DNA from 4 places in the Sedimentibacter sp. genome. Region 3 is predicted to be linked to each of the others. Evidence: riboswitches for the same ligand, from Rfam matches in the RefSeq annotation. Region 3 holds a riboswitch; each other region holds the start of a gene.
What was found. A riboswitch is a leader RNA that binds a small molecule or an ion and turns the genes downstream of it on or off. The one in region 3 is predicted to bind cyclic di-GMP.
Positions count from the first base shown of each region.

Region 1 (8,261 bases), on a different contig from region 3:
TCTCCGTCCGGAGCGTATATGGGAAGAGGTTTGTGTATCTGACCAAGCTGCGTCTTAATCTGTCTTGCGTACTGCAGGGGGCCTATGTCACAGCAGTGGTCGTAATGGTAGTGGGTTATGATGACTCCGTCTAGGTCTCCCAGATCTGCTTTTTGCTGCAAAAGGCTGACAACTCCGCTTCCGCATTCAAGAAGCAGCCTGCAGCCGCCGTGTTCCAAAAGATAGCCGGAAGTTGCCTCCCCGGCTTTTGGGAAGCCTCCCCAGCAGCCTATTACCGTTACTTTCATGATTCCTCCTAAGCGATGTTATAGAACTGCGAATTGTATAGACTTGCATATATGCCGCCATGTTCCATGAGCTCCCTGTGCCTTCCCCGTTCCTGTATTCCCTTGTCCGTTAGGACGATGATCTCATCGGCATTCTTGATGGTTGAAAGCCTGTGAGCCACCACAACGGTTGTTCTTCCTCTTGACAGTTCCTCCAGTGAATTTTGGATGAGTATTTCCGTGGCGTTGTCCAGGGCTGAAGTTGCCTCGTCAAGTATAAGTATTGGCGGATTTTTCAAAAATACACGGGCTATGGAAATTCTTTGCTTCTGTCCTCCTGACAGCTTGACGCCTCTTTCGCCTACGTAAGTGTCGTATCCGTCTGGTAAACCTGTGATGAAATCGTGTATGTTTGCCATTTTGGCAGCCTGATGGACTTCCTCCTCAGTTGCGTCAAGATTGCCGCAAAGAATGTTGTCATAGATGGTGCCGGTGAACAGGAATACGTCCTGCTGCACGATGCCTATATTTTTGCGTAGGGATCTGCGCGTGAAGTCCTTGATGTTTATGTTGTCTATCAGGATGCTTCCTTCTTCTGTTTCATAGAAGCGGGGCACAAGATGGCATAAGGTTGTCTTTCCGCCTCCGGAAGGTCCCACGAAGGCAACAGTCTTGCCTGCTTCGATGTCGAAGGTTATATCCTTTAGAATTTCCTTGTTCTGGTCGTATGAGAATGTTACATCCGAAAATTGTATGTTTCCTCTTACAGTATCAATGTCCCTGGCACCGGGTTCGTCCTTTTCAATTTCTGTATCCATTATTTCAGTGAATCTCTTGAAGCCTGATATTCCGGACTGATACTGCTCAACGAAGTTAATGAGCTTTCTTATGGGGTTTAAAAAATTGCTGATGTACAATATGAATGCCGCAAAATCACCGAAGTTTATCCAGCCCTTGAAGAAGAACACTCCTCCTGCGCTTAAAACAAGAATGTTCAAAAAGTCGATGATGAACGACGAACCCACATGGAATTCTGCCATTACCTTGTAGGCCTTCTTCCTGGCGTTCTGGAACTTGGAATTGTTGTTTTCGAATTTTTCGATTTCATTTTCCTTGTTGCTGAATGCTTTGGAAACCCTGATGCCGGAAATGCTGTTTTCTATGGTTGCATTTACTTCGCCTATGGTTTCCCTGGTCTCCATAAATGTGTCCTGCATTCTGATTCTCAGCTTCATGGCGATGAATATCAAAAACGGCACAACCGAAAATACTATGAGGGACAGAGGAAGGTTTATCATTGCCAGCATTGCAAAGGAACCCACCAGCATAATTGCAGAAATGAACAAGTCTTCAGGCCCGTGGTGAGCAAGTTCCGATACTTCCATAAGGTCGTTGATTATCCTTGAAGTGAGTGTTCCTGTTTTGTTTTCGTCGAAAAATACGAAGGGAAGGTCCTGCATGTGCTCGAATATGTCTTTCCTCATGTCAGCCTGCATGATGACTCCCATTATGTGGCCGTAGTATGTTATGTAGTAGTTAAGTCCAACCTTCAGCAGGTATATGAAGCCAAGCACCACCAGCCAAGTTATCATGAGCTGAAACTGCTGATTGGGAACATAAATGTTAATTATGTTTCTTGTTATCATGGGGTAGAACAAGTCGCATACAGCCACAACAAATGCGCATACCATGTCCGTTATGAAAATTCCCCTGACAGGTTTGTAGTATGAGATAAATCTTTTGATCATTAGTATTCTCCTTTATTGCCTGTTCAACCCGTTTTGCAGCGCTGCAATGGCAAGATATAAAATTGCAGCTGCGACGTTAAGTATTAAAATGAGGAGCAGGCTGATTTCTTTCAAGTAGCTCACAGCCGCCAGTACAATCAAAGCTGCCAGCATAGCTGTGGTTACCGCTTTTGAAGGTTCTGCCTTGAAAAATTTTTTGCTCAGTCCACTTAAAGCGGACGAGTGCATAAATAAGCTGAAAAACACAGCCGGCACAGCATATTCAGGGCTTCTCGCCAGTATTGAAGACCCTTGAGTGAACACAAAAATTCCGGCAGCAAGAAGTGCGTAGTTCCACCAGCTTTTTTGCTGCATTTCTTTTAATTTTTTTCTGTTACTGTTCATAATTCCACCCCCTAATGACTGACAATTTATATAATATCATGCAATGGATTTTTTTACAACGTTAACATGGATGATTTCTATGGTTTCAGGATGAAATTTCCATAGAAAATGAAGTCAAATTGCAAATTAAATCAATAAAAACGTAATTTATTTTGAAAAAGTTTCGATATATATTATGAAATATTCTGACGATGATAGCAGCTTTATACTTAATGTACCAGATATTAATATCCATTGTTCGGGAAAGAAATTAATTGAATGACAGCCTTGTGAAGATAACGATTTCAGTATCGATGTGGACATAGGACAGGTTGATTCGGCACGAAAACTGAATCAACTACAATGTTATTGCAATATTCCCTGCAGGGTTAGAATTTAAAGGCTGAAATATCATAATTATTTTACAGGGGGAAAGAATGAAGCTAAAAATGAAGAAGGTCAATTTAAAACAACTAGAAATCAAGAAGCTTGAAATCAAGAAACCTAAAATCAAGAAGATTAAGTTCAAGGATTTCAAGTTCACAAAGGAAATGACCATAAGGAAAAGACTGCTGTACGGATTTGCAGCTATAACGGTGCTGCTTACATTGATAGGTTTGTTTTCCATATTTGCACTGAACAAAATCAATAACAGCATTTCTGTTCTTAAGGACAACTGCATACCAAGCATCAATTATGCCCATTCTATAAACACAGCACAGTCGGATTACAGAATCAACCAGGTAAATCATGCCATTTCTCAGGACCCTGCTGAAAAGGATTCGCTGGAAGAAAATATGAACCAGCTTGATAAGAATGTAAGAGAATACATATCATCATACAAGGAACTGGCAACAGATGAAGAGAATCTCAAGCTTATCAATGAGATAGAAACCAGATGGAACAGCTATACCGTAGCCAGTGAAAAAATGATATCCATGAGCAGAACCGGTAGAAGCGAAGAGGCAGTAAACATGTCAAACGATGAACTTAAGCTTTTCAGCGACAACCTTTCCAAGGCATTAGGCAAGCTTGTTGAATACAACCAGAATATTGCGCAGCAGGAAAGCAAGGCTTCAGACAACACTTATTCTTCGGCAGTAGTCATCATGCTTGTTGCCATGGCAGCTGCAATTGCCGCAAGCATTCTGCTGAGTCTTGCCATAACCAGGAGCATAGTCGGGCCCGTAAATCAGATGGTTGAAATTGCAGATGAGCTTGCTGCAGGAAATGTAAATGTGGAAGTCAGCACAGACAAGAAAGATGAATTGGGAAGACTGATGGCTGCCTTTGCAAGAATGATCGAAAACATACGGACGCAGGCAATGGTTGCAAAAAAAATGGCAGAAGGAAGACTGGACGTTGAAATCGAAGCAAGGTCTGAAGGGGACATGCTTGGAAAGGCCATGGCGGAAATGATTGACAAGAACAACGAAGTGCTTTCAAGCATAAGCGTTGCTGCCGAACAGGTGGCTTCAGGAGCCATACAGATTTCAGAAGGAAGCATCGCCCTGTCTCAGGGAGCTACAGAACAGGCAAGCTCCATAGAGGAACTGACAGCTTCCCTTGAGGAAATATCTTCACAAACGGAGTTAAATGCCCAAAATGCAGATAAGGCTAACAAGATTGCTGCAGAGGCAAAAAACGGAGCAATCAGAGGAAATGATCTCATGAATGAAATGCTGAAGGCCATGGACGAAATAAGCAGTTCTTCTGCTGAAATTTCCAAAATTATCAAGGTTATCGATGACATAGCGTCCCAGACAAACATACTTGCACTCAACGCCGCTGTTGAGGCAGCAAGGGCCGGACAGCACGGCAAAGGCTTTGCAGTTGTTGCAGATGAGGTGCGCAACCTGGCAGCCCGTTCAGCAAACGCAGCCAAGGAAACCACTGACATGATCGAGAGTTCAATAAGGAAGTCTGAAGACGGAACCAAGATTGCTAAAAACACTGCAGCCGCCCTTAATAAAATAGTCGATGAGGTTGAAAAGGCAGCAAATCTTATAAGCGATATAGCCATCGCATCAAATGAGCAGGCAGCAGGACTTGAGCAGATTAATGTTGGTGTGATGCAGGTGTCGCAGGTTGTGCAGGCAAACTCGGCCACCTCTGAAGAAAGTGCGGCAGCCAGCCAGGAACTGACGGAACAGGCACAGATGCTCAAGGAGATGGTAGGAAGGTTCAAACTGAAAGTAACAACCACTAAAGCATAGGTACCAGCAGTTATAATCAAAGGCATTTCCGTATTTCGGAAATGCTTTATTTATTTTTAAATTAATGTTATACCTGACTTTTTATTATTACAAAAATGCAATAATATTCTTGACAATTGTTAATGGCAATTATATTATATATATAAATATTTTAATTATAATAAAAACAACGATAATAGCAAATCCGCCGAAAGGCGGAGACGCAAAGCCATGAGTCTAAAGCATATGCCATGATTGTCAGGTTGCCATTGATATAAAGCTGAGAAGCGTTTTTTGGCAGGCAATTTACATTGCCTGCTTTTTATATAGTTTTGATTTAAGATGCAACAAGCAAGGGGGGCCGGCTGTTCAGCTTAAATTGAACAAAAATAAGGAGGAGAATTAAAATGAAACTAACAATCAAAAAAAGACTTTTATTAGGTTTCGGTGTTCTAACTTTAATCCTTGCCGGTATAGGAATATTTTCAATATTTTCCCTTGGCAAAATCAATAACAGCACCGTGATTATGGCAGAAAACAGCCTTCCGAGCGTTGATTACGCACATTCCATCAATACGTCGACTTCCGACTATAGAATTCAGGAGCTGCAGCATGTATTGTCAACTACGGCTGAAGAGATGAATGAACATGAAAAGAATATGGATAAGCTGAACAACGACATACAAAGATTCATTGAGCTTTACCACACGGTTATAAGCAATGAAACAGACAGTGCAATAATCGAGAAGGTTGAGAATGAATGGAACAGATATTTGAAAGTAAACGAGAAAATCATATCACTCAGCAGACAGATGAAGACAGAAGAAGCAATGGCGTTGTCAGAAAGTGAAGGACAGGCGGCTTTTGACGATGCTTCAAATTTATTGCTTGAACTTGTGAAGTTTAATCAGGACAGCGCAGAGGCAGAAAAGCAGAATGCTGACAAGGTATATGACGGAACAACCCTGATACTGATTATCATTATAGTTGCATCATTGGTTCTGAGTGTCATCACAAGTCTCAAAATTACCATGAGCATTGTAAGACCTGTCACAAAGCTTGTTGAAGTGTCTGATGAGCTGGCTCTTGGAAACGTAAATTTGGAAATAGAATCAAACAACCATGATGAAATAGGCATGCTTATGGAATCTTTCAAGAGAATGATAGAGAATACACGAAATCAGGCAAAAGCAGCTGAAATAATGGCGTCAGGGGACATGACGGTACAAGTCGAAGCTAGGTCTGAAAACGATCTGCTGGGCAAAGCCATGAAAGACATGATAGATCAGAACAATGAAGTTCTGATGAATCTGAAAAATGCCTCCGAACAGGTTGCTGCCGGTGCGAACCAAATATCAGCAGCCAGCATCGCTCTTTCTCAGGGAGCCACGGAACAGGCAAGCAGCATCGAAGAGCTTACTGCTTCTTTGGAGGAAATATCTGCACAGACGAGCCTAAATGCTCAAAATGCAAGCCAGGCAAACGAGCTGGCAGTCAATGCAAAGGACGGAGCAGAACAGGGCAACAGACAAATGAAGGAAATGCTCAGAGCGATGGAGGACATAAACCAGTCTTCTGGTGACATTTCAAAAATCATCAAGGTTATCGACGACATTGCGTTCCAGACAAACATACTTGCACTGAATGCTGCCGTTGAGGCTGCACGGGCCGGACAGCACGGCAAAGGCTTTGCTGTTGTTGCTGAGGAAGTAAGAAATCTGGCTGCCCGTTCTGCACAAGCAGCCAATGAAACTACGGCACTCATAGAAAACTCAATGAAGAAATCCGAAGACGGCACAAAGATTGCAAAAGACACTGCAAATTCGCTGGACTTAATTGTTAGGGAAGTTGAAAAAATGGCAAATCTTGTAGGAGAGATAGCCAATGCATCCCATGAGCAGGCAGCAGGACTTGAGCAGATTAATGTTGGTGTGATGCAGGTGTCGCAGGTTGTGCAGGCAAACTCAGCCACTTCGGAAGAAAGCGCGGCAGCCAGCCAGGAGCTGTCGGGACAGGCGCAAATGCTGAAGGAAATGGTAGGAAGGTTCAAGCTTAAGGAAAAATCTGCAAAAATATTTTAATGAATAATTTTTGAAATTTCTGAAATAAATATGATATGTCTTAGTTTTCATATAAAGAATGTACGGCTCAATTCAAAAACCGTACATTCTTTTTTTGTCGGCTGCGGACAGAGCTGTTAAATTGTAGCAATCTATTGACATTTCAATGAAAGTGTGTTAAACATAAATGTATTTATTTTTAATTGAATAAAGATTCGTTTTCCTGATTTTTGACAGATACTCACGATTTGATTTTAAGGATTGAAAACAAAGGACTTTATTCGATTTTCAGTAAAAGATATTTGAAAAAAATTTTATTAACTGAAAGGAAACAGAAGATGAAAAAGATCATTTCTATTATATTGGCAGCAGCCATGCTTTTCGTCATGACATCATGCTCCAATCAACAAAACAATTCAAACCAGCAGGCGGAAAAACCTGTCAAAACAAGTCTTACCATGGGCTACACCACTGAACCGGAAGGCCTTGACCCTCAAAGAACCGCTGCAGCTTCCACATTTTCGGTAACAAACAACATATATGATACATTGGTAGGAGTAACTTCGGATTGGCAAATAATCCCGAGACTCGCAAAGGAATGGACAATTTCCGAAGATGGAATGGAAATTTCATTTGTTTTGAGAGATGATGTATACTTCCACAACGGCAGGCAGATGACTGCAAAGGATGTTGAGTTTTCATTCAACCGGCTTAAGGATGCTGAGAGCCCTAAAGCAAAAGACTATGCAAACATAGTGAAAATAGAAGCAATAGACAATCTTAACATAAAATTTACAACTGAAACTTTGGATGTTGAACTTTTGAAGAGATTTGCATATCCATGGACGGCAGTTGTTCCCGAAGAAGCAGCCGACAGCCTTAAGACCGCTCCCGTAGGAACAGGTGCATTCAAACTGAAGGAATGGACGCCGCAGCAAAATCTGATTCTTGAGAGAAACGAAAAGTATTACGGAGAAGCTCCGTCCCTGGAAACGGTTAAATTTGTTCTGATACCTGATGCTACAACCATGATGGCAAGTTTTCAGGTAGGTGATCTGGACATAATTCCGCTGACAGGCGACCAGGTTACATTGATTGAAGGAAATGCAGAGTACCAGATTATTTCACAGCCAATGAACGCAGTGCAGATAATGTCATTGAACACCGACAACGAAATACTGTCCAACCAGAAGGTAAGGCAGGCAATGGCAATGGCAATCAACAAGGACGAGGTAATAGAAGCGTCAATGTTCGGATACGGAGACAAGATAGGCTCACATCTTCCGCCCACATCGCCTGATTACTATGATACAAATGACCTGACCCCGTACAATCCTGAAAAGGCAAAGGAACTTCTGAAGGAAGCAGGATATGAGAACGGATTTGACATTACACTGACTCTACCAAAAAACTATCAGCTGCATGTTGACGCAGGCCAGGTGATTGCAGACCAGCTTTCTAAAATAGGAATCAATGTTAAAATCGAGCTGGTTGAATGGGGAACGTGGCTCAGCGACGTTTACGGAGCAAAGAAATTTGATATGACTGTTGTGGGTCACACAGGCAGACTTGATTCATATGCGTTTTTGGCCAGATATAAATCTGACAGCAACGATTATATAAGCCTCA
Region 1 covers NZ_JBCFAS010000002.1:848,670-856,930, reverse strand. The annotation lists gene AAGU76_RS10405 (MBL fold metallo-hydrolase) at 1-287, opposite strand, end outside; gene AAGU76_RS10400 (ABC transporter ATP-binding protein) at 296-2,014, opposite strand; gene AAGU76_RS10395 (hypothetical protein) at 2,027-2,398, opposite strand; gene AAGU76_RS10390 (methyl-accepting chemotaxis protein) at 2,815-4,593, shown strand; cyclic di-GMP riboswitch class I at 4,761-4,843, shown strand; gene AAGU76_RS10385 (methyl-accepting chemotaxis protein) at 4,980-6,653, shown strand; gene AAGU76_RS10380 (ABC transporter substrate-binding protein) at 6,971-8,261, shown strand, end outside.
Region 1: it holds a riboswitch for cyclic di-GMP, as region 3 does, so the genes downstream of both, AAGU76_RS10385 (methyl-accepting chemotaxis protein) here and AAGU76_RS17065 (InlB B-repeat-containing protein) in region 3, are expected to answer to the same signal.

Region 2 (8,261 bases), on a different contig from region 3:
GGGATAAGTACCGACAACTTCGCCAGCAGCTGAAAATGGAACAATTGTCACATCATTGCCATAATAGTATCTCAATATTTCAAGGGGGGTGTAACCCTGGTTGGCCAGATCCACGCTTCCCCACTGGTACATGCCGTTGCATTGTGATATGCGTCCGTCGCAGAACGTTGTGAAAAGCGGTTCTATATGCCCCTCCCTGACCACGTACTGGTCAAATATTTCGTTTGAAATGTTAGCTACTGTGTCAAAAAAACCTCTTTCATGCACATATGCCTGGTCGTACCGGGTGTCGTTGGTTATGTCAAAGTCATATCCGCGCCCTCTGTACCATTCTGTGAAAATTCTGCTCATGGCAATGGAGGTTATAGCATGAATATTTGCTCTTAAGGCTTCTTCCGGCCAGGTTGGATATAATTCGCTTGATGCCACGTTTTTAATGTAATCGATGTAGGGGACTGTGACATTCAAAGCTTCTTCGTCAGGAGCGCCAAGGTGTACGGTTATGGTCAGAGGGAAGGGAACTATTATGTGCGGTAGTGCTGCTCCTGGTATGTGTATGATTGTTTCCGGAATGCTCATAAAATCACCTCTAACCTATTTCATTTCCCGGGAATTGTCCTGGTGACCTGTAGTTTCCGAATCTAAGCTGCCTGTATACTTCCACTATCCTGTTCCATGTTGCCTCATTTACAGCACCGGTAACAGGCAGGCCGTAATAGTTTTGGAATGCAACAACCGCTGCTCTGGTTTCAGGTCCGAATATACCATCCGGGTTTACAGCCGGAATGTCAGGCACCAGTGTTGAGATGAATGCCAGGTATTCCTGAAGAATAAGAACGTCTGCTCCTTCCGAACCCTGCCTGAATACTATATTGGGATACAACAGAGCCGGCAATGCCACAGCAGTAGGAGGCAGTGCTCTTAAGATTCCAAGGATGTTGTTGTACATGGAATTCCATGTGGCCTCATCTATAATGCCTGTGTTTTCCAGTCCCATGGTCTTTTGAAACTCTATTATGGCGGTCCTTGTCTGGGGACCGAGAATGCCATCGATGTCAACAGCCGGTACGGAACTGTAGTAAGCCGAAAGGACGTTTAGGAAGTATTGAACAAGCTGCACTCGCGGAATAACTTCACCTTCTTCGATTTCAGTGACAATATCCGGGGGAATGTCGCTGACCAGGATTCCCTTGGAAGTAAGTTCGGCAAGATTTCTTACAGAGACGTATATTTTTCTGATTTCATACCATGTTGCCTTGTCTATTATTCCTGTAACCGGCAGGTTGAAGGCTTGCTGAAAGGCTCTGACGGCTTCTTCCATGCCCTCGGTGAACTGAGAATCCACAGGATATATCTTGGGTATGGCTGGAAAGTTCACTGATACGGCATTTAAGGCCATCTTTATCAAAAGTACATACTGGTTGTTGTCGCCAAGCTGAAGAGGAGTGCCCGGATAAGTTTCTTCAATATTTACAGTAGGTGCGTTTGTGATCAGATTGATGTTCTCACCGTAATAGTATTGAAGCATCTCGTATGGTACAAGCCCCTGCCTGGCAAGATCAACGGTTCCCCATTGAAACAAGCCCTCGCACTGCGACACCCTGCCGTCGCAGAACTGTGCGTACAGAGGCTCTATCTGTCCTTGTCTTGATATATAGTCATTGAATATTTCATCCACCAACCTGTCTATGGTTTCAAAAGTTCCTCTGTTTGGCACGAATGCCTGGTCGTACCTGGTATCGTTGGTTATGTCGAAGTTGTATCCTCTGGATCTGTACCACTCGGTGAATATTCTGTTCAGTGCTACGGAAACAATTGCATATATGTTTGCCCTAAGAGCTGTTTCCGGCCATGTGGGGTACAGTTCGCTGGACGCCACGTTTTTTACATAATCAATAAAGGGAACAGTGACGTTTTCAGCCTGTTGGTTTGGACTTCCCAGATGAACCGTAATGTTTCTGGGAATTACTACTCTTGAAAGACCTGGTACCTGTGTGCTCATTGTAATCCTCCTTATTCATTTGATATATCAACAGTGGTCGGCGGAATAACAAACGTCTGAGACTCTTCCTCGGAGCCGCCTTGCATCACGGGGATGAGTATGACCCTGTAATTTGTCGCAACACCCGGAAATACACGCAAGTCAATAATGTTTGTGGTATAGTATCCGATTGCCTGCACTCGCATGTTATACGTTGAAAAATAAAATTCTTCGCTTTGCAAAGGATCATCCGGATCATATGTAACAGGCACTTCCATCATTGGAACACGGCCGTTCATATCGGATACCACATGGTAAAGGGCATTTTCATCACCATTTTCGTCGATTGTATAGACTGTAACCACAGCATCCCTTACGGGAAGAGCACCTAAAGCAGTGTAAACCGCAACGTTTATATAACCTGTTTCAGGCTGTGGCAGTTCCTGTGTATCTTCAATCACTGCCGGAGCCGGTTCTTCTGTTTCTAATTTTTTTACAATCATGTTGTGAGCTTTGTATGTCTTTGTTCTGCTATATTTGTCAAAGCCATTGAACTTCATGGAATCACACCTTTCATAATGATAGCTACTATTCAATATATGCAACTTAAGGGGATTTGATTTCTTAGTTTTCAGAATACTTTGAGCAGACAAATCTGTTGACAAAATTTTAATTATATAATATACTTTGAAGGTCAAAATATTCGAAAATGAGATTTTTCTCGTTGAATACTTGAATGATAAGAAGAAAATAATATTGTAAATTATAATAGTCTAGGAGGAAACAAATTGCCAAAAGACAAACTGATGGAGCTCAGGGAACTAAATGAAAAAATAAATCTGGGCGGAGGGCAGAAGGCAATAGACAAGCAGCATGAAAGCGGCAAGTTGACCGCAAGGGAAAGAATAATGTTGTTGCTTGACGAAGGGAGCTTTGTAGAAATAGACGCTTTTGTGGAACACAGGTGCGTAAGTTTTGGAATGGAAAAGAAAAAATATCCCGGTGAGGGTGTGGTATCAGGCTACGGAACAATTGATGGTAGACTTGTATACATATATGCGCAGGATTTCACGGTCATCGGAGGATCGCTGGGTGAAATGCATGCTGCAAAGATTGTTAAGGCTCAGCAGATGGCACTCAAGGTTGGAGCACCAATTATAGGAATAAACGATTCAGGCGGTGCAAGAATACAGGAAGGTGTTGATGCTTTATCCGGCTACGGCAAGATATTCTTCAACAACACCATAGCATCAGGAGTCATACCTCAGATTTCAGTAATAATGGGACCGTGTGCCGGAGGAGCTGTTTATTCACCTGCCATAACAGACTTCATATTCATGGTTAAAAACACAAGCAAGATGTTCATAACAGGACCAAACGTAATTGAAACGGTTACAGGTGAAAAAGTGTCTGCAGAAAACCTGGGCGGTGCCATGACACACAACAGCATAAGCGGAGTTGCCCACTTTGTCGATGAATCCGAGGAACAATGCATCAGCAACTTAAAGAGGCTTTTAAGCTTTCTTCCTCAAAACAACCTTGAAACAACGCCGGCACTTATATGCGAAGATGATCTGAACAGGGTTGATGAAAGCCTGAACACTATAGTTCCGGAAAATCCAAACAAGGCATATGACATGAAGGAAGTTGTATACTCATTGTCAGACAACGGTGAGTTCATGGAATACCAGCCGTACTACGCAATGAATGTGGTTACGGGTTTCATGAGACTTAACGGAAGAAGTGTAGGCGTCATAGCAAGCCAGCCGAAAGTTCTGGCAGGATGTCTTGACATAAACGCTTCAGACAAGGCAGCAAGGTTCATAAGAACCTGTGATGCATTCAACATACCGCTTCTTACGATAATGGACGTTCCAGGATTTTTGCCGGGAACACATCAGGAATACGGCGGAATCATAAGACACGGGGCAAAAATGCTCTACGCTTATTCAGAAGCTACTGTTCCGAAGGTCACAGTGATTACCAGAAAGGCTTACGGTGGTTCGTACATAGCCATGTGCAACAAGGAACTGGGAGCTGATATGGTTCTTGCATGGCCAACGGCTGAAATAGCTGTAATGGGACCTGAAGGTGCAGCCAACATCATATTCAAGAATGAAATAGCCGAGGCTGAAGACCAGGGCGCAAAACGAGGTGAAAAAATACAGGAATACAGAAACACTGTTGCAAATCCGTTTACGGCGGCAGCCAGAGGTTACGTTGACCAGGTAATAGAACCATCACAGACAAGAAAAAGAATAATAAGCGCTTTTGACATGCTGTCAGGCAAAAGGGAACAGAGGCCTGTGAAAAAACACGGCAACATTCCTCTGTAGGAGGCACTATGAACAATTTGAACGATAATACAAAGAAAAATAGCAATGAATCTGAAGCAGAGGGTTTTGGCCATGCAGCTGATGATGAGGCAGCGGCTGTAATAGCAGGAGCAATTGCCTTCATGGATGAGGAAGGAGAGATAGTAGCAGCCGTAACTGCTGCCTTATCTGTTATCCTTGGAACATCCTCAGACTCTTTTGTAGTCAGAAACATAAAGAGAACGCCTGAAATGGATCCCATCTGGGCTTTAGCAGGCAGAATGAAGCTAATGAGATAACGGAGGAATGAAATGAGAAAATTCAATATAACAGTAAACGGAAAATCATACGCGGTTGAAGTAGAGGAAGTGGGAGCAGGTCTTGGTAACTTTACATACGCTCCGGTACAAAACGCACCGGCAAAGCAGCCGCAGCCTTCTGTACCGAAGACTGCAGCATCAGTTCCGCAGACACCTGCTCCCGCGCCGAAGGTTTTGGACGAAGCAGTTTCAGGAGAGAAAATCACTGCACCAATGCCAGGTACCGTACTTGATATAAGGGTAAGTGAAGGTCAGACTGTGAAGGCAGGAGACATACTTCTCATTCTGGAGGCAATGAAAATGGAAAATGAGATAGTTTCTCCAGTTGACGGCGTGGTGAAGAAAATCCACACTTTTGGGTCAGCCACCGTCAGCACCGGGGATGCTCTGGCGACAATAGGCTAAATAATTAAATTTTCTTAACTCTTCTTTATGAAAGAAGAGTTTTTTTTTGTCTAATATTGTGCTAAAATGTAGAAACATATATCTGGACAGTATGCATATGGAGAAGGAACATATCCTTCCGATGAAATTCGAAACAAGGGGATCTAAGATGATAAGCAATGAAGATATTATTAGGCTGCAGCTGGTTAACGGTTTGGGGAGGAAGACTATCAGCAAAATCCTGAAATTCATGGAGGCAAAGAAGGCTAATCTCAAAAACTTTTCTGATGTCGAAAAATTCATAAAAGACATGGGAATCAAGAAAGTCAAAATTGATCTTGAAAAGATTGAAAGCGAAGCTGCGGCTATCCTGGATTGCTGCAGGAAATCAAATATAAAAATCATAAGCATCTATGACGGGGAATATCCCAGGAAGCTTCATCAAATCGAGGATAAGCCTCTTATATTGTATGCAGACGGAAATCTTGATCTTCTTAACAATGAATGCAATATTGCAATAGTAGGCACAAGGACTCCCAGCCAGGAAGGGTATGAAATTAGCTCTATATTTGCGGAAAAACTCACTGAGGGAAGGTGCTGCATTGTCAGCGGATTTGCCTCAGGCTGCGACGAATCGGCTCACAACGGCTGCCTGGCGGCTAAGGGACAGACCATTGCCGTAATACCTTCAGGGCATCTTTATTCGATGAAGAATAACAAGAGTCTGTACAACATGATTATATTAAACGGGGGAGCCATAATATCAGAACTTCCTCCGAACGCAAAATCGGAAAAGAACGCCTTTGTAAACAGAAACCAAATCATTGCTGCTCTTTCGGAAGGAATCATAGTAATAGAAGGCGGGCTTAAAGGCGGAACATCAAACACAGTGAAGTTCGCCAACGCATACAACAAGCCTGTGGCATACACGGCAAATGTCACTTCATGCATTGGACAAACTTCAATTTTCAACAATAACATTGAAGTCATCGACAGCTTCGACAAGCTTAAAAATTTTAAAAATAAATCTTGTAAAATTATGCTTGACAAAGCATGTTCTCAGTAGTATAATAAATTTTGTTGTTGAGTAAACAACCGACGCGCGGATGTGGCGGAATTGGCAGACGCACTAGACTTAGGATCTAGCGCAATAGCGTGGGGGTTCGAGTCCCTTCATCCGCACCAAATTAGAGGCGAAAGCCGGAAAAATCTCGTCTACGGACGAGGTTTTTTTTATTATTTTGTTGACAAAGACTGGCAGCAGTGATATTATTAGGTTAATTAAATAGGCAAAATTTTCTAAAGAAAATGGCGCAAAGCTATAGGGTCTAACCCATGAAAATGGTATGACAGCCAGTTGCTGTACTTATGTACATTACAATGAACTTCGGCTTCGCTATTTGCGAAGCTTTTTTTATTCGGCAGGAGGACAAGCATATGAAACTACTGAAGAAAACAATGTTTATAATGTTAATAACGATGATATTTGCTTCCTCGTCGTTCTGTTTCGGAGCAGACGGCATATTCAAAAGCGCCAAATCGGAAATTGACGCATCAAATGTATCGGAAGGGTATGTCAGAGTAAAATACTTAAACCCGACGACAAAAAAACTTAAGGTAATAATTGAAAAGGGAATGGGCAAGTACACCTACGACTTAAATGGGACAGGTTCCTACGATACGTATCCGCTTCAGATGGGGGACGGAAAGTACAAGATAAGGGTGTTTGAAAATATAAGCGGCAGCAAGTATGCAGTTAAACAGACCGTAACGGTTGATGTTAATCTGAAGAACAAGAATTCACCTTTTTTGGTATCCAGCCAGCTTGTGAATTTCACCAGGGAGTCGGCTGTTGCCAAGAAGGCCGAGGAGCTTACAAAAGACTGCACCACAGATTTTGATAAGCTTGATGTTATTTATGATTACATAATAACCAATATAAAGTATGACAGCGAGAAGGCTCTGACGGTAAAAAGCGGCTATTTGCCAAAAGTGGATGATATATTGAGCTCAAACAAGGGTATATGTTTTGACTACGCCTCATTGATGGCATCCATGCTTCGCTCCCAGGGGATACCTGCAAAACTTGTGACAGGATATTCGTCAAACTTAAGCGCGTACCATGCGTGGAATGAAGTGTATACGGATGAGACCGGGTGGATAGTGCTTAATGAAATGTATTTTGACGGAAACCAGTGGAAGCTAATGGACAGCACGGTGGCTTCAACCGCGAAGCAATCCAACAGCCAGAGACTTATGGAATACACAAATAAGCTTATAGACGGCAAGTATTACACAAAACAATATGAATATTAAAAAAAGAGCCTGGCAGATTACTCTGCCGGGCTCTTACTTGTTTAACAGCTTTTGCATCAAGTCGGGATCCATTGAGTGGATCACTGCGTTCTCTTTGGTTATCAATCCGTTTCTGTAAAGTTCCATTATGCTTGTATCCATTGATTTCATTCCGGCGCCTTCTGATGAATATATGACGCTGTTGAGCTGGTGCACCTTTGATTCCCGTATAAGATTGGAAACCGCATTGGTGGCGAGCATAACCTCAAAGGCTGCAGCCCTTCCGCACGCAGGGGAAGGTATGAGATGCTGAGAAATAACAGCCTGAAGCTGCATGGAAAGCTGGATTCTTACCTGCTGCTGTTGATTTGACGGAAAGACGTCTATGATTCTGTCTATGGTGTTTGCTGCTCCTGTGGTATGAAGGGTGGAAAGCACCAGGTGTCCGGTCTCTGCAGCGGTCAATGCTATTTCAATGGTTTCAAGGTCACGCATTTCACCTATGAGCATTACGTCGGGAGCCTGTCTTAGAGACGAGCGCAGGGATGAAATGTAACTTTTTGAATCCGTCGATATTTCCCGCTGGCTAACAATTGATCTTTTGTGCTTGTGGATGTATTCTATGGGGTCTTCAAATGTCATTATATGGCAGTTGCGCTCTGTGTTGATCTTGTCTATTATGCACGCAAGAGTTGTTGATTTGCCGCTGCCTGCAGGTCCGGTTATGAGCACAAGCCCTTTCGTCTTTTTATACAGGTCCATTACCATATCAGGAATTCCAAGCTTAACGGGGTCAGGAAGCTCAAACAGTACCACCCTTATGACTGCTGCAAAAGAATTCCGTTGTTTGTAGGCGCTTACTCTGAACCTTCCAAGTTTCGGAAGTGAGAATGAAAAGTCAACATCCCCGTCGGTTGAGAGAACGTCCAGGCTTTCCTGATTGGCTATTTTGAAAATGTCGTAGAT
Region 2 covers NZ_JBCFAS010000002.1:3,572-11,832, reverse strand. The annotation lists gene AAGU76_RS06690 (peptidoglycan-binding protein) at 1-579, opposite strand, end outside; gene AAGU76_RS06685 (peptidoglycan-binding protein) at 590-2,002, opposite strand; gene AAGU76_RS06680 (hypothetical protein) at 2,014-2,541, opposite strand; gene AAGU76_RS06675 (carboxyl transferase domain-containing protein) at 2,788-4,317, shown strand; gene AAGU76_RS06670 (hypothetical protein) at 4,326-4,595, shown strand; gene AAGU76_RS06665 (biotin/lipoyl-containing protein) at 4,608-5,021, shown strand; gene AAGU76_RS06660 (DNA-processing protein DprA) at 5,170-6,066, shown strand; tRNA gene AAGU76_RS06655 (tRNA-Leu) at 6,103-6,185, shown strand; cyclic di-GMP riboswitch class I at 6,279-6,365, shown strand; gene AAGU76_RS06650 (transglutaminase-like domain-containing protein) at 6,438-7,316, shown strand; gene AAGU76_RS06645 (PilT/PilU family type 4a pilus ATPase) at 7,350-8,261, opposite strand, start outside.
Region 2: it holds a riboswitch for cyclic di-GMP, as region 3 does, so the genes downstream of both, AAGU76_RS06650 (transglutaminase-like domain-containing protein) here and AAGU76_RS17065 (InlB B-repeat-containing protein) in region 3, are expected to answer to the same signal.

Region 3 (8,261 bases):
TTAATTATAAAATATCTATGGTATAATATTTATCATTTATAGTTTGGAGGAATTCAAATGAACAAATATAAAAGAGCAAGCAATTTAAAAAGGGCAATTTGTCTGGTGCTGGCCTTTGGTATGATAATTACGACATTTATGAGCATGCTTATATATTTCTTCTAGAAAGGAACATTATGAAAAAAATAGTTGATGAACTGAACAAGCAGGAATTGGCACATCCTTTGGAAGAGCAGCCATTGTATCACAAGAACTGTGCCGAGATACTGCTGATGGCTGCAAATGAGAAGTACAACCTTGGACTTGACGACAGATTTTTTAAAGCTGTATGTCCGTATGGCGGTGGCCTTCAAACTGAAAAAACATGCGGAGCTCTGTTAGGCGCTTTGGCTGCATTGGGACTCATGTATACAGAAGAAAGACCTACAACAAATGACAGAATGAAGGAAAAATCAAAACTTCTGGTTGCAGAATTTGAAAAGGAATTCGGGTCTTTGGACTGCACATGCATAAAGGCCATTCACAGAAGCGAAACTGAAGGCTGCGCTCCTGTGAAAATCAGAGCAGCACAGGTGTTTGAAAAAGTTGTCAATGAATGATCAAAAAGGTGTAAAATGGAATACTTTGACTATTTGAAAGAAACAGTTGGCGTTGAGCTCAACAATCAGCAGAAGGCGGCGGCTTCCTTTGACAGGGGAAATGCCCTGGTTCTTTCAACTGCAGGATCAGGTAAGACTACCGTAACTATTGCGCGTGCCGGAAAACTGTTGTATGAGAACAGATGCGGCGGAAAGGTTCTTACAATAACTTTTTCCAAAATGGCCGCCAATGACATGAAAAACAGATTCTTATCTTATTTTGGCAGCGTATATAAATCTAAAACTGAATTTTCTACCATCCATGCCTTTTCTTATAAGATTGTAAGAAGTTTTTACAAGAGAAAAGGCATTGATTTTGATTTGCTTACAAACAATTATCACATACTTGGTGAAATTCTCAAGTCTTATTACTCCACGTCATTCTTCAGCTATGTCAGCGATGAAGAAATCGAAAATCTTTCTTCTTCAATAGGTTTTGTGAACAACATGATGATAAATCCGGCTGAGTACAGGGAACACGGAATTGAAATTAAGGGATTTGACAAACTTTATGAAGCGTATGCAGCATATAAGTCTCAAAACAGGCTCATCGATTTCGACGACATGCTTTCATATACATATAAAATTATCTCAGGGTCCGATTATTACAAAGAGTACATAAAAAGTTCCTATGAGTATATTCAGGTTGATGAAATGCAGGATACATCAAAAATACAGCATGAGATAATCAAACTCATAACCGGCGGCAATCTCTTTATGGTCGGTGATGATGACCAGGCTATTTATTCGTTCAGAGGAAGCTATCCGGATTTTATGCTTGAGTTTAAAGACATATATAGAGATGGAAAGATTTTTCACCTTGACAACAATTACAGGTCTGACAGGAATATCGTGGAGGGTGCCAGAAATTTCATCGAACGGAACAAAAAAAGATATGCGAAGTCTATAAAAACTGAAAATCCCAGAGAAAGTGAAATTAACATAATAAAGGTAAACAGCAGAGCTGAACAGGCTAAACTCATAACAGACGAGCTTGCCAAAGCAGGAAAGCGCACGGTGGGTATATTGTACCGCTACAACATGTCTGCCATGATTCTGGCTAACAACCTAAATGAAAACCACATCAGTTTCTATATCAAGGAAGATAAGACCAAGTTTTTCAGCAACCCTGTACTTTACGACATGGTTTCGTTTTTAAAACTGGCGCTTAATCCAAGGGACAGGGATGCTTTTTCAAGGATTTATTACAAAAGCTACACCTACTTCAACAAGAGTATGTGCAAAATTGTAATGGACAGTCCCAGGGAAGACCTGACGGTGTTTGATATCCTGGATAACTACAGGTATTTCGACCATTACGTATATGACAAAATCCATAGGTTTAAGATGGACATAAATTATCTGAACAAGCTTAGGCCGAAAGATGCCATCAGATTCATAAAAATGGAGATGGAGTATATAAACTATCTTGAAAGAATGCAGGAAGAAGGAAGGAATAATCTTTCAAATTCTGTACACATCCTTGAAATTCTTGAGGAAATAGGCTCCTATTGCAGCAACCTAAAGGAATTTATAGATAAGATCAACAGTCTCCAGGATGTTATAAAGACAGCTTCAGAAAATACTGATGCCAGTGTTACGCTGACAACAATCCATAGCGCAAAAGGTCTTGAATATGACTGCGTATACATGATTGACAACATTGAAGGAGAGTTTCTGTCAGATAGAAGGAATATGCCGGATGAACAGTACCATAAGATGATAGAAGAGGAAAGAAGGATTTTTTATGTGGGTATGACCAGGGCGAAAAAGGTTTTAAACATAATTATACCCGGTAAGCCATCGCTTTTTGTGAATGAACTTATACAATCAAACAAGAAAAATGTCATTTAAAAGCGCCTTTGAAAAAAGTTTTGCAAAGTTAAATATTTTCTGATTTAATTTTTATTGAAAAATATCATAAAAAAATGTATAATGTAACATAATGTAAGTTGGAATTTTATGGGGGACGCTGGTATGAAACTTTACATTAATACGTTAGGAGAATTTGATATAAAATCAGACGGTCAATCCGTACTCAGGGAATCTAGCCGGACATACAGGATTTACAAGCTGTTCGAGTACTTTCTTACCTTCAGGAACAAAAAGCTGCTGCCGGATACAATAATTGATAATTTGCTGTCGGAAAGTGAGTCGGATGATCCTAAGAACATGCTTCGAACCCAGATATTCAGACTGAGGAAGATAATCAAGTCGCTGCTTCCAGAAGATGTGGACGACAGCAATTTCATCAACATAAATTTTACCAACGGCTACTATTGTCTTGAAATTGGAGAGAACACAATTATAGATATAGACGAATTTGAAAGACTCATTCGTCAGGGAGATGCCGACAGGAATACTGATGTCAGAAGCGCCATAGAATTTTATGAAGAAGCCATAAGCTTATATAAAGGTTTGTATCTGTCAGACAACGCCTATGAGGTTTGGCTGGTTCCCACAAGAAATTATTATCAAAGGCTGTATTTGAAAACATTGTACAAGCTTTTTGACCTCTTGAGGGGAATCGATGAGAATGAAAGAATCATAATGCTCTGTGAAAAGGCGCTGCTGATAGAACCTTTTGAAGAAGAGATACACATAAGTATGATGGAAGCCATGCTCAGGATCGGACAGAGCAAGGCTGCCATGAATCATTATGAATATGCGGCTAATCTTATCGAAAAGGAAATGGATGCGAAGCCTTCCTCCAGGTTTACCGAACTGAATAAAAAGATTCAAAACAGTACGCACAGAAACAGCGATCTTGATATTTCAAACATAAAGATGCAACTGGAAGAAGACACTTCAGATGGAGCATTATTCTGCAACTTTGAATATTTTAAATTCCTTTTTAACCTTCAAAAAAGGAAATCTCTCAGAAACAACGAATATGATTATTTGTGCATAATCAATTACAGCAGCAAGGGGTATATGTTGGATGCAAAAGAAGTAAGCAAGCTTTCACGTGAATGGACATCATTGCTGCAGAAAACCCTGAGGAAGGGCGATGTCTTTACGTTCTGGAACAGCAGCCAGATATTGATAATGCTTCATGAGGTGAAAGGTGACGGAATAAAAGTCATTGAAAACCGAATATTCTCAAACCTGAAGAATTATCAAATGTTGCATGACAATGAAATCAGTATGATATTTCAGCCTCTCGTGTCGGAAAACACATTGCTTTAGACTAAGAACAGCCAAAATTAAGGGCTGTTTTTTATATGTCTGTAATTCATTTGTAATTGAAATGAAATTGAAATTACACCAGTAAATAATAGATATGTAATTTCGCAAAATTATAATGATATCAAGAACAGTAAATTACAAATTAACATAATAAACGACATAATTTGGGAGGGAGCAATGAATAAGAATATTTTTACCAAGGTTATCTGCCTGGTTACAGCATTTATAATGAGCATACCCGCATTGCCGGCATATATGGCGAATGCGGCAGAAACATACGGCAATGTCTATATGCAAAACATTTCATCTACAAATGGACAAACCGTACTTCAGGCATTTTGGGAGAAGGATGGAAATCTTCAGGCCGTATTTACGGCTCTGCAAACAAAAGACATTGTATCAATCACTTATATTGACAGTGATGAACATGCGACAACAGTAACCGGTTCAGCTATCAATGTAATGAATGTTTCAACTTTGACGGTGGGAAATGAAACAATTGAAGCACCGGCTAAGAACCACAAATTTATTACTGCTGATTTTGAAAATACCGAATATGACAGCGGCTTTAAAATATTGATAGATGTGAGCAGCGGAAACGGCCATGAATTCAGCAAGGAAAAAGGAAACAGCGGAAATAATAATAACATACAAAAAGCTGCCTATACAGTTGAGCACTATAGACAGGATGAAGAAACATACAAGCTGTATGAAACAGAAGAGTTAGAGGGTGAAGTGAATCAGACAGTTACCGCAACGGCTAAGGATTACGATGAGTATACATGCGATTTAAGCATTGAAGGTACCGCAGCCAGCGGAGAAGTAAATGAAGACGGATCACTGGTACTTAAGCTTTACTATAGAATGAATTATTCAGATGAAATCGGCGAAGATGAAGAAGATCCAAAAACTGGAACTGGTACTGATGAAGGTGCTGGAGGTTCTAATAACGGCAATGGCGGCCAGGGAAACACCAATCCTGAAAACACCAACCCAGCGGCCGGCGGTTCAAGCAGTGATGATTCTGACAACAGCGACCCGGGAACCGGAGATTCAAGTACAGGCAGCAGCGGACAAGATAACAGCTCAAGCGGCGGTGAAGACAGTTCAAACGAAGATGAACACAGCGGCGATGAAGATGATGAAAACAGCGGCAACGATGATTCAGTAACTGGCGGTACAGGAACGGACTTAGCTGATGGTGAGACCAATACTGATGAAGGTGAGACCGGTACTAACGATGGTGAGACCAATACTAATGATGATGATACAGAAAGTAATGACAGAAATGGCAGCGGCGGCGGTGGGATAACCATTGAAGATTCAGCAGTGCCTCTTGCAAGCTTGGAGAAATCAGATCACTTTGCATATGTGATAGGCTATCCTGAAGGTGATGTGAGACCGTTGAACAGAATAACAAGAGAAGAAGTGGCAATGATATTCTACAGACTTCTTACAGATGAAAGCAGAAGCAGCTTGCTAAGCGACGGGAATACTTTCAGCGATATGGCAGGACATGAATGGTCAAACCGCGCAATATCTACCTTGAGCAATGCCGGCATAATCAAAGGCTATCCAGATGGTACCTTTAAACCTTCAAATTCAATTACGAGAGCAGAATTTGCAACAATTGCAGCTAAATTCGACAGCCTTGACTTAAGCAGTGAAAGCATGATGACTGATATATTTGGTCACTGGGCTGAAAAATTCATAACGTCAGCAGAGATAAAGGGATGGGTCAAAGGGTATCCGGACTCAACGTTTAAGCCTGAACAGCTCATAACAAGAGCAGAAGCCATGACGCTTATCAACAACGTTCTTGGAAGAAAGGTTCCTAAAGAAAACATATATCCGGAAGCAATGTTTTGGCAGGATATTACTGAAGAAGACTGGTATTTTGAAAATGTAATGGAAGCAACTAACAGCCATGATTATTTATATGAAGAAGACGGCGACGAGCTTTGGACAGGTATGAAAGCAAACAAGGTATGGCCGTAGCGTTTAAAACCAACTATTTAGAATAATAGTTGGTTTTTTTTACCTCGTATGAATAATATAAGCAGTAAATAAATAAAATATCTCTGTGATGTTAATATTTGTGAAATATTGTTTACCACGACTTTTTCAGGGTATAAATTAATAAAGTACTCAAACTACAACTTAATATTTGGCAAACTTATTGAAAAATAAGGACGCAAAGCTAAGAAGTCTAAAGTATTAATGCTATGACGGTTCGGCTGCAAAATAATTTGAAATTATTTTGCAGCCTTTTCGTTTATAAACAGGTAAAAAGTGTTGATAAAGAACTAATGGAAAATGCTACTAGGCTAAAATCAACTATAGTCGAATTATGAAGGAGGGGAAAATGAATTACAATAGTACCTAGTACTCAGCACAAAATTTATGTAAATTATTCGGAAAGGAGGAAAGAGTATGAAAAAAAATTATTTTAAAAAATTAATAAGTGCAGTAATTGCCTTGTTGATGATTTTTCCTGCAACGCCGGGCTATATGGCAGGTGCACAGGAAATTGAAGCAGACGCTGATGAGATGATAATTTCGCCAGATTTTGAATCCGGCTTTTCATCTGAAAGCACAACGCCAGCAGCAATTACTTATAATGTTTTGTATAATGACAATACCGGATTTGATATTCCGGAACTAGCTGAGGGTCCATACCATGAAGGAGAAGAAGTAACTGTAGTTGAAAACACGTTTGTCAACGAAGGTTACAGCTTCAGCGGATGGAATAGTTCCCCGGATGGAGAAGGAGATGGCTATGAACCAGGCGATATATTGATTATGCCTGATCATGATGTGACTCTATTTGCTCAATGGGAAGCCGAAAGCATACTTATGGCACCTCTGATGCTGCCGTCTTTTGTAAGTACATCTCTTGAATTCTCAAAAGATGCTGATACTGATGTTTTAATGACCACAGGATATTCCACGAATGGTCAGACAGAAGTCAGAAAGCTTTGGGTACATAATGACATCATATATGTTGCAACAATAGGTTACCTGAAGGATATAACGCGGATTGAGTTTAACGGAGTGGATGTAGGTGCCTTCAACGTTTACAGCGCATCAGACAGAAGCGTGCCTCTGGTAATCGATTCAGTACCTTACTATGTTGATGGATTGGATCCGCCTACCAAGAGAGACAATTCCTATTGGATAGTTGTAGGATTCAGCCTGAGTTCGGACATTACATTCACAAGTCCGTTTACGCTCAGCATAATTACTGAAGCAACCGGAGGACATGGCATTGATTCTGTGCCTGTCAGCATTCTTAACGGATATATGATTAATTACTATATTGACGGTACTGAAACAAGGGTGCCGGACATATCACCAAATCCTGACATGGAAACATCTTTTTTAACAGGATGGGTTGATCTTCCGCCGCATCCGACGTCGGCCAACTATACAGTTAAAGCAGGTCAGCCAACACAGATTTATTTGACCGGCAAGGATGACTATATCAATATTTACTATGTTCCGAAAGCATTTGTGCTTACTGTAAAGCATGTTTATGACGGAACCGAAGATGTTGATTTAAGAACTGCAACAAATGTCCCATACGATGGAAGTGTTAATGAAAGCAAGATAGATAAAACTGGATTTTCTTTCAGCAACGTAACAACATCACCTGATCTGACTGATGAAAATATTTCTGGTGGAAATGTGACCGGAAAAATGCCGTTATCTGCTGTTACGATAACATTCTATTACACAAGGAACAGCAACAACCTGACAGTGAAACATGTGTATGACGGAACAGAGGATACAACGATTACAACAACAGTATCGACACCATACAATGCTGCAGTAAGCAAGAGCAAGGTTGACAAGGCGGGCTTCACGTTCTCGGAAATAACAACAGAGCCGGACTTGCTGAATGAAAACATAACAGCAGGAACGGTTACAGGCAATATGCCCAATGCGTCAGTGATTATCACCTTCACATACACGAGAGACAGCAACAACCTGACAGTGAAACATGTGTATGACGGAACAGAGGATACAACGATTACAACAACAGTATCGACACCATACGATGCTGCAATAAGCAAGAGCAAGGTTGACAAGACAGGATTCACGTTCTCGGGAATAACAACAGAACCGGACCTGCTGAATGAAAACATAACAGCAGGAACGGTTACAGGCAATATGCCCAATGCGTCAGTGATTATCACCTTCACATACACGAGAGACAGCAACAACTTGACAGTGAAACACGTGTATGACGGAACCGAGGACACATCGCTTACGACGACAGTATCAACACCATACGAAGCTGCAGTAAGCAAGAGCAAGATTGACAAGACTGGCTTCACGTTCTCGGGAATAACAACAGAACCGGACTTGCTGAATGAAAACATAACAGCAGGAACGGTTACAGGCAATATGCCCAATGCGTCAGTGATTATC
Region 3 covers NZ_JBCFAS010000005.1:114,608-122,868, reverse strand. The annotation lists gene AAGU76_RS17085 (C-GCAxxG-C-C family (seleno)protein) at 177-599, shown strand; gene AAGU76_RS17080 (ATP-dependent helicase) at 615-2,492, shown strand; gene AAGU76_RS17075 (bacterial transcriptional activator domain-containing protein) at 2,616-3,827, shown strand; gene AAGU76_RS17070 (S-layer homology domain-containing protein) at 4,005-5,825, shown strand; cyclic di-GMP riboswitch class I at 5,987-6,072, shown strand; partial or broken gene AAGU76_RS17065 (InlB B-repeat-containing protein) at 6,261-8,261, shown strand, end outside.

Region 4 (8,261 bases), on a different contig from region 3:
TATCTACCGGAATTGCCATGGGACTTGACCGAAATAGCCTGCATGATTTGGGAATGGCAGGTTTCCTCCATGACATAGGAAAGACACTCATTCCACTGGAAATTATCAACAAACCAGGAAAACTTACTCCCGAGGAATTTGACATCATTAAAATGCATCCTTCCAATGGTGTTCGTATGCTGAAAGGTCTTGTTTCCGAAGAAATACTTGAGGCAATAATGTGCCATCATGAAAAGGAAGACGGTTCCGGTTATCCCAACGGCATATATCAGGACGACATCCCTTTTTACAGTAAAATACTGTCTATATGCGACGTTTATCACGCGCTGTCATCAGACAGGTCCTACAGAAAAACATGCTTTCCCAATGAGGTTATGGAGTACCTGATGGGTTGTGCTGATTCACACTTTAATTATGACATTCTTCGTGTTTTTCTAAAAAACATAGTTGCTTTTCCGGTTGGTACTTTTGTGAAGCTAAGTAACGGAATGATAGGTGTAGTAATAAAAAATTATGCGGATAACAACATGCGCCCCATTGTCAGAACCGTGAATCAGGACAACACGGTGGGAGAAGACATTGATCTTTTCGGGGATTACAGGTACACGAACACAACTATAGTAGATATGGCATACGATGCAGCTGCCATAGATTTCGTCAACATCAAATAAACAGATGAGGAGTAAATATGGAAAATAATATCGAATACATCGTAAGCGCGTGTCTGTGCGGCGAAAAATGCCGTTATGACGGCAAATCAAGCCTTTCCCAAAATGTTAAAAAGCTTGTTGATGATGGAAGAGCAATAATGGCTTGCCCTGAAATAGAAGGAAAACTTTCAGTTCCAAGACATCCATGTGAAATCAGCAGAAGCAGGATCATAAACGACCACGGCGAGGACATGACGGAAAACTTTATGGAAGGTGCTCGTAAGGTGCTTGAACTGGCAGAAAAGCACAACATAAAAAAAGCGATCCTAAAGGAAAAAAGTCCTTCCTGCGGCAGCAAATTCGTCTATGACGGCACTTTCAGCCGAAAGCTTGTAAAAGGTCAAGGCATTACAACTAAACTTTTAAGAGAACACGGAATCGAAGTTATCAGTGACGAAGACTTTTAACAAGACTATCAAAGATGCTTAACTGTTCCAAATCTTATGGGCTAACAGTACCGATAAAGACTTAATGCTTCCACTTAAATTTTAAATTTAATAAAAAATTTAGTTATTTATTTAGATTGACAAACATTACAATATTAAATATAATTATAGTTACAATTAATTAGCATGTGATAAAGGCAAACTCAGTGAAAGCTGAGGACGCAAAGCCACGGGCCTAAAGTCAATTCCAGGGCAGCCGGGTTACCAATATTGCGAATACTGAAATGTATAAGCTCTGTTTGGATACACCCCAGGCAGAGCTATTTTTTATATTCTCACCATATAAAATATGCTCAGGCTAATTAAAATTTTGTTAGATCATTCGAAAGGAATAGAGCTGATGATTAAAGTTAAACAAGACGGAAGCATTGACATGAGTGTATTAGAAATAAGCGACATAGTTGACATAAGCTTATTGCAGAAATTTCAGGACAATTTTGCCATAGGCATGAATTGTGCAAGCGTAACAGTTGACAGGGATGGAAATCCCATTACAAAACCAAGTTCCTACACACGATTCTGTGAAGGATACGTGCACGGATCTTCCATCGGAGACAGCAGATGCGCAAACTCCCATAACCGCATGGGACAGAAAGCCGCCAGCTCAGGCAGACCCTTTGTGGGACCATGTCACGCAGGGTTGATTGACTTTGCTGCTCCTGTCATCATTAACAATGAACTTTTGGGCACCGTACTGGGCGGACAAATTTTGTCTGACACTCCAAAAGAAGAATTATACCGCAAAATTGCACAGGAAATCGGCGTTGATGAGGCAGGACTTGTAAATGCTGTAAATCAGATTACAGTCACAGACATGGACAACATCAACGCTGCAGCCGAAGTGCTTTTTATCGTTGTCAACACGCTTGTTGAAAACGGTTACGCAAGAATCAAGCTGGAAGTTGTTGCAAAAAAACTCTCCAGCAAATTTATGGATATTGCGTCTGCATTTCAGGAGTTGGCTGCATCTGCACAGATAATCTCCCAGCAGCAGCAAGCGCTCAACAATGAAATTACACAGGTTGGAAAGGTAACAGAAGAGATAAACGACGTATTGAAGTTCATTTCTCAAATTGCCATGAACACAAAACTTCTCGGTTTCAATGCTTCAATAGAAGCTGCCCATGCAGGTACTGCCGGAAGAGGCTTTGCAGTTGTCGCAGATGAGATCAAGATCCTGTCCGATAAGTCAAAGGAAACAGCAGATAATATTTTAGAATTAACTGCGCAGATTAAAAAATCAGTAAATTCAACAACTGATCACTCACATGAAACGCTGCAGACTACTGAACAGCAAACAGCTGCAATGGAAGAAGTATCATCTGCCGTACAGGAAATTGTAAGCCTGGCTGACGAACTGAACAATATGATGAAATCAGTAAATTAACCACCAGAATCACTACAGCTTTCGCAATTTCTGCATGATCAATTGCTATACCAACCTTATTAATGTACAGCACACACCCCCTTCAGCTTTGCTGTCGGGGGTTTATATGCTGTCATGTGTCAATAAAGTCTTTTAAATACCCATCATGACCGCAATTACTATGAGTATAGCTTGAAGAGTAAACATCATAACAAACAAAGGCGTTATAAACTTATACCACTTGTCCATGCCTACTCCCATTATCCCACATTCCACAGCAACTGCTGTAGGCCAGAACATATTTGAAAATCCGTCTCCAAATTGGTATGCGGTAACTGCAACTTCACGGCTGACACCAATCAGGTCGGAAAGAGGAGCCATGATCGGCATCATGACAACAGCCTGACCTGAACCTGAAGGTATGAAGAAGTTTATCAGGTTCTGAACAACCAGCATTCCGATTGCGGATACGCTGTGTGGCAAATTCTGTATTATATTTGAAAGATACAATACAGCCGTGTCTATTACATTTGCTTGAGACATAATTACTTCAATAGAACGGGAAAGCCCTATCAATAATACACCGTAAATGGCAGTTGATGAAGATTCAACGAAAGCTTCCGCTATTTCTTTTGAACTCATTTTATTTAACAAACCTGTTGCAATCATCCATATTATGAAAAGTGCCGAAAGTTCCTGAAGATAAAAGCCCAGCACTCCAACCGTATAGGCAATTATAACTATTAAAGCCCCAAATCCAAGCAATGTAATCTTTTGCTGCAGTGTGAACGGCAGTTTCATAACCTCTTCACGGCTTAAAACACCCTTGTATTCATGTTGCTTTTCACCATATACGTAGCTTTTTGCAGGGTCCTTACGTATCCTTGCTGCATACCACATGACATAGGATATGGACAGCGCCATAAACAGAACAAATGCCGCTATCCTGAAAAGGGTAAGCTTTTGTGAAATAAGCGGAATACCTGCAATACTGCTTGCTATTCCTATGGTAAACGGATTGATTGTAGCTGCCGCAAAACCTGTGGCTACACTTACAAATACTATTCCTCCGCCCACTAGGCGGTCATACCCCAGAGTCATGGCAATGACAATGAACGCAGGTATTAATCCGTATGTCTCTTCATACATTCCGAATGTGCTGCCAGCAATGCCGAAAACCACCATGAAAATTGGAATCAGCAGATAATCCCTCTTGCCTAAGGTTCTTAATATGGACCCAACCATTGCATTCAATGTTCCTGTCTTCATAAGAAGAAAAACATAGCCTGATGCAAAGATTACAAAGAAAATTATATCTCCGGCATTGACCATGCCTTCATACAGTGCCATAAAGAATCCCCATGCTCCTACCGGAGACGCATCCACTTGCTGATAGCTTCCCGGCACAACCAGTTCTCTGCCTAGTTCTGCGTTTTCAACCCTTTCAAAAGTACCTGCAGGTAAAACCCACGTAAGTAATGTACAAAAGACAATAATAATAAGTAAAATTACATAAGCATGAGGCATTTCAAACTTTCTCTTTTTTTGACTTTTATTTGCTTCCATTTTGCAAACTCCTTTTTATATTTATAATACCAGTGAATCCCTGCTCAACAATGTTTTTGCAACGGTCAATGCATATACTTCTGCAGCCTTTATAAATTTGTCTATGCAAATAAATTCATCCTTCTGATGTGATCTATCCTCATCCCCTGTAAACAAAGGGCCAAAAGCTACAGAATTAGGCATGGCCTTAGCGTAAGTTGTCCCTCCTGCCAATATGAAATCAGCCTTTTTATCAGTTGACATTTCATATGCTTCTTCTAAAATTTTTATAAACTTGTGACTTCTCGGTACATAGAGAGGCTCCAGATAATCCGTAATCTTAAAAGAAAAACCGTATTTCTTGCCTAGAATGCGAAAAGCATCCGTCACTTCATCTCTTGTTGTTCCGTACACAGTGCGGGCACTCAGACAAAGGTGTATTCCTTTGTCAATGTATGCCATTGTAGGAACAACTGTGGTTTTACCCATTTCTTCTCCGTCTATTTCCTCCCTATGATTGGGCAGTCCCAGCAAATCACCATGGAAGTTATTGAGAAAACTGTCATTTACAAATCTGGCAAAACTGCTGACTGCAGCATTGTTCATGGTCAGCTCCAGCAGGAAACCGCACAACGTCACCAATGCATTGTCCCCCTGTTCTGGAAGGCTTGAGTGTGCTGCCTTGCCCGTAGCGGTAACCCGGACAACTCCGTCATCCTTCTCCATCACTGTAAGCTTATGATCTTCATGGGATTCATTGTATTCAGCAACCTTACTTTTCAACATATCCATGCTGCCCTTAAATGTAGCTTGTGCCTTGTCAGGAATTGAATTTACCGCTTCTCCCGAGTTAATGTCCAAGATGTGAAATTCTCCCGCAAAAGGTTCTTCATCAAAGTTTATCAACAGTTCACAATTCCCTTTTTCCCTGTTAATTATGGGAAATTCCCCGTCAGGCGTAAATCCATAATCCGGCAGCTTATGGCCTTCACTTTTATAAAGTGCTATATCATCCCAAACTATTTCCTCTCTTGTGCCTACTATCAGTTCGGCTCTTTTGTAAATGGGCATGTTCAGCGACTTAACGGCTGCCAATGCGTAAAGGGAAGCAATTACCATGCCCTTATCGTCAACTATTCCTCGGCCGTATATTTTGTCATCCAGCCGCTCCCCGTAGGGTGAATATGTCCATGAGTCCAGGTCTCCAAAAGGCACAACATCCACATGCGCAAGTATGCCAAGGGTTTCTTCTCCTTCCCCGAAGAACACTACACCAACTTCACCGTTTGCCCGTACTTCTGTTTCAAATCCCAATCCTTGGGCTATTTCCATAACCTCCTTCAGCGCCCTTGTCACTTCAACTCTGTCATAAGATTCAGAGTTGATTTTTAGGATTTTCATAGTGTCAGATATCATGGATTCCTCATTTGCTTTAATCCATGACTTGATTTTTGAATGCAAGCCTTCCACTTTCCACCTCCTATAATTCCACTTTCTTTCCATCCTTGTATATGCAGGTTATTGCATCTTTAACACACCTTATGTCCTTAAGCGGATTACCGTCAACAACCACCAGATCAGCAGCCTTTCCTGCTTCAATGGTGCCTACCTTATTATCTATCATAGCTATTTCTGCGCTGTACCTGGTGGCCTGAAGCAATATGTCCAATGGACTCATCCCAAGCAAGTCATGCCTTATGATGAATTCTTTGCCGTTCTCTCCGTGTAAGCAGTCAGGTACGCCCATATCAGTTCCAAACCCCAGTTTCAAACCCGCCTTGTACGCATTTTTGATGCTTCTTTCTATGGCTGAAAGCATAGGCTCTATCTTTTCCCACTCCCTGGGATTATTTCTTGTAGCTTCATCCCAGGTGAACAATCCAATTACTGTAGGAACCAAGAACGACCCTTCGGCTTTCAATTCCTCTATGCCCGCTTCATCGACCATGGATCCGTGCTCTATTGTCCGTACTTTGCAGCGTATGGCTTGTCTTACTGCGCTTGGTCCATGAGCATGGACTGCCACATAGGAATTTTTCATGGAAGCTATCTCAACCAAAGCCTTTAACTCTTCATCCAGGGCTATTGCTGCGCCGGGTTCACCTCCGGGATTCATAAACGCACCGGACCCCATGACTTTTATGTAATCAGCACCCGCTTTAAACTCTTCTCTCGCAAAAGCAATGGCTTCATCTCGGCCGTTGAATTCTGAGTACAAACCATGAAAATAATCATTTCCTGTCTCTGTAGGTGTCAAAATTTTTCCGCAGGCTAAAATGTTGGGCCCCAGTATGCGTCCGGAATTTATTTCATTTCTTAAGGATGTGGCAGCTCCATAGGCTGCCCCCGCATCTCTCAGTGTAGTGAATCCTGCTTTCAATGAGGATTGGGCATACCGCATGGCATCCAAAACCTGTTTTCCGACAGTCCTGATATTGTCTTCCAAGACACTGCCGGCTGAAAGCCCCAGATGAACATGCAAGTCTATAAAACCTGGCAATACGGTCCTGCCTCCCATATCGACTACCTGTTCAAAAAAACCGTCACGAGTTCCTGATTCATACACCCCTTTGATTCTTCCGTCAACGATTTCGATATCGCTGTCAACGAATTTTATATTCCCTGATAATTCCGGTATTAACCTGCAATTTTTTAATAACATGTTTTTCTCCTTTATTCGAATTTATCAGATAACTAATATGCCAATTGTAGCCGGCTCTCATTTGGGATTTAAACTGAAGCACGGATATAAATGTTGATAAATCGTTTTCTTTATGCAAATAGTCTTGCTTACTTAATTCAGCTTTGTTTTGCTATGAAGTTTAATATATTATAACGCTATCGCGATTATTTTTCAATCGCGATAATGTAAATATTTGTAAATTGTTTTGTTGTATTCTACCTCCATATAATTTAAAATATGGTAAAGTACAAATTTAAATTTATTTCAAAAGGAGTGGTATCAGATGCCTAAAAATATGATTAGGGAAAAAAGAACTATGACCTTTTTTATAGATGCAGCTGCAGAAATTATCAAACAAGAAGGCATATCGAACATAACCATCAGAAAGTTAGCAGATAAAGCCGGATACAACAGCGCTACCATATACAACTATTTTGAGAAATTGGACCACTTAGTTTTGTTTGCCTCAATGAAGTATTTAAAAGATTATGTACTGGCTCTGCCTGAATTCTTAAAAGGCACAAACAATGCAATGGACAGGTTCTTAAAGATATGGGAGTGCTTTTGCTTTTATTCCTTTAAAGATCCGGAAATATATCACTCAATTTTCTTTTCCAGTTTAGATAAGGATTTGGAGGATTATATAATAGAATATTACAGACTGTTTCCCGAAGAACTGGGGACAACATCCAACAGTACTTCAGCAATGTTATTAAAGTATAATATTTATGAAAGAGGCATGACCTTGGTACAAGAATGCGTCAATGAAGGACTAATCAAAAAAGATGATGCAGAAGCATTAAATGAAATGTCAACCCTCATATATGAAGGGATACTTCTAAAGGTTTTAAAAGGAAAAATCAGTCCGGATAAAGCTCTGGACAAAACGATGAATTATATAAAGCACGTGGCTGATTCCCTTGTTGTATCCGGAACAGCATAGCTATGAACATGAAGACCTTTTAGCTGCATATTCCGTTTCATTTGACAGATACTGTTAGTAAATCTTGTTAAGAGGAGTGCAAGATGAACAGTATTGTGCCGCCCAGCACCAAAAGAGTTGAACTTCACACAGACAAAAAATCAAATGAAATCATACGAAATAAAACATTGGAGAACATTGAGGGCTTAATGGGCTCTTATCCAGGCAGCGGTAAAATTAGTGAAAGGATCCGGGAACTTAATAAGGAGTGGGACACAGAAAGGGTTCTGGAAGCAAATGCGGCTGCATTTACTCTCTTAAGCATTGTGCTTGGTTTTTCATTCAGCTATTACTGGTTTGTGCTGGCAGGTTTCATAAGTTTTTTCCTGCTTGTTCATGCCGTTCAGGGGTGGTGCCCTCCGCTTCCAATCATAAGAAAGCTCGGAGTAAGAACTCCAACAGAAATTTACAATGAGAAGACAGCATTAAAGTATTTACAACGCGATTTCAGCAGCATAAGGTCAGAGTCTGCAGCTGAAATACTTAGATCCATTGAGAAGGAATGACATATGACTAAGGCAAAACCCCC
Region 4 covers NZ_JBCFAS010000004.1:236,266-244,526, reverse strand. The annotation lists gene AAGU76_RS16065 (HD-GYP domain-containing protein) at 1-671, shown strand, start outside; gene AAGU76_RS16060 (DUF523 domain-containing protein) at 689-1,117, shown strand; cyclic di-GMP riboswitch class I at 1,283-1,365, shown strand; gene AAGU76_RS16055 (PocR ligand-binding domain-containing protein) at 1,497-2,543, shown strand; gene AAGU76_RS16050 (TIGR00366 family protein) at 2,676-4,088, opposite strand; gene AAGU76_RS16045 (Sapep family Mn(2+)-dependent dipeptidase) at 4,110-5,537, opposite strand; gene AAGU76_RS16040 (amidohydrolase family protein) at 5,548-6,729, opposite strand; gene AAGU76_RS16035 (TetR/AcrR family transcriptional regulator) at 7,034-7,693, shown strand; gene AAGU76_RS16030 (DUF2892 domain-containing protein) at 7,777-8,238, shown strand.
Region 4: it holds a riboswitch for cyclic di-GMP, as region 3 does, so the genes downstream of both, AAGU76_RS16055 (PocR ligand-binding domain-containing protein) here and AAGU76_RS17065 (InlB B-repeat-containing protein) in region 3, are expected to answer to the same signal.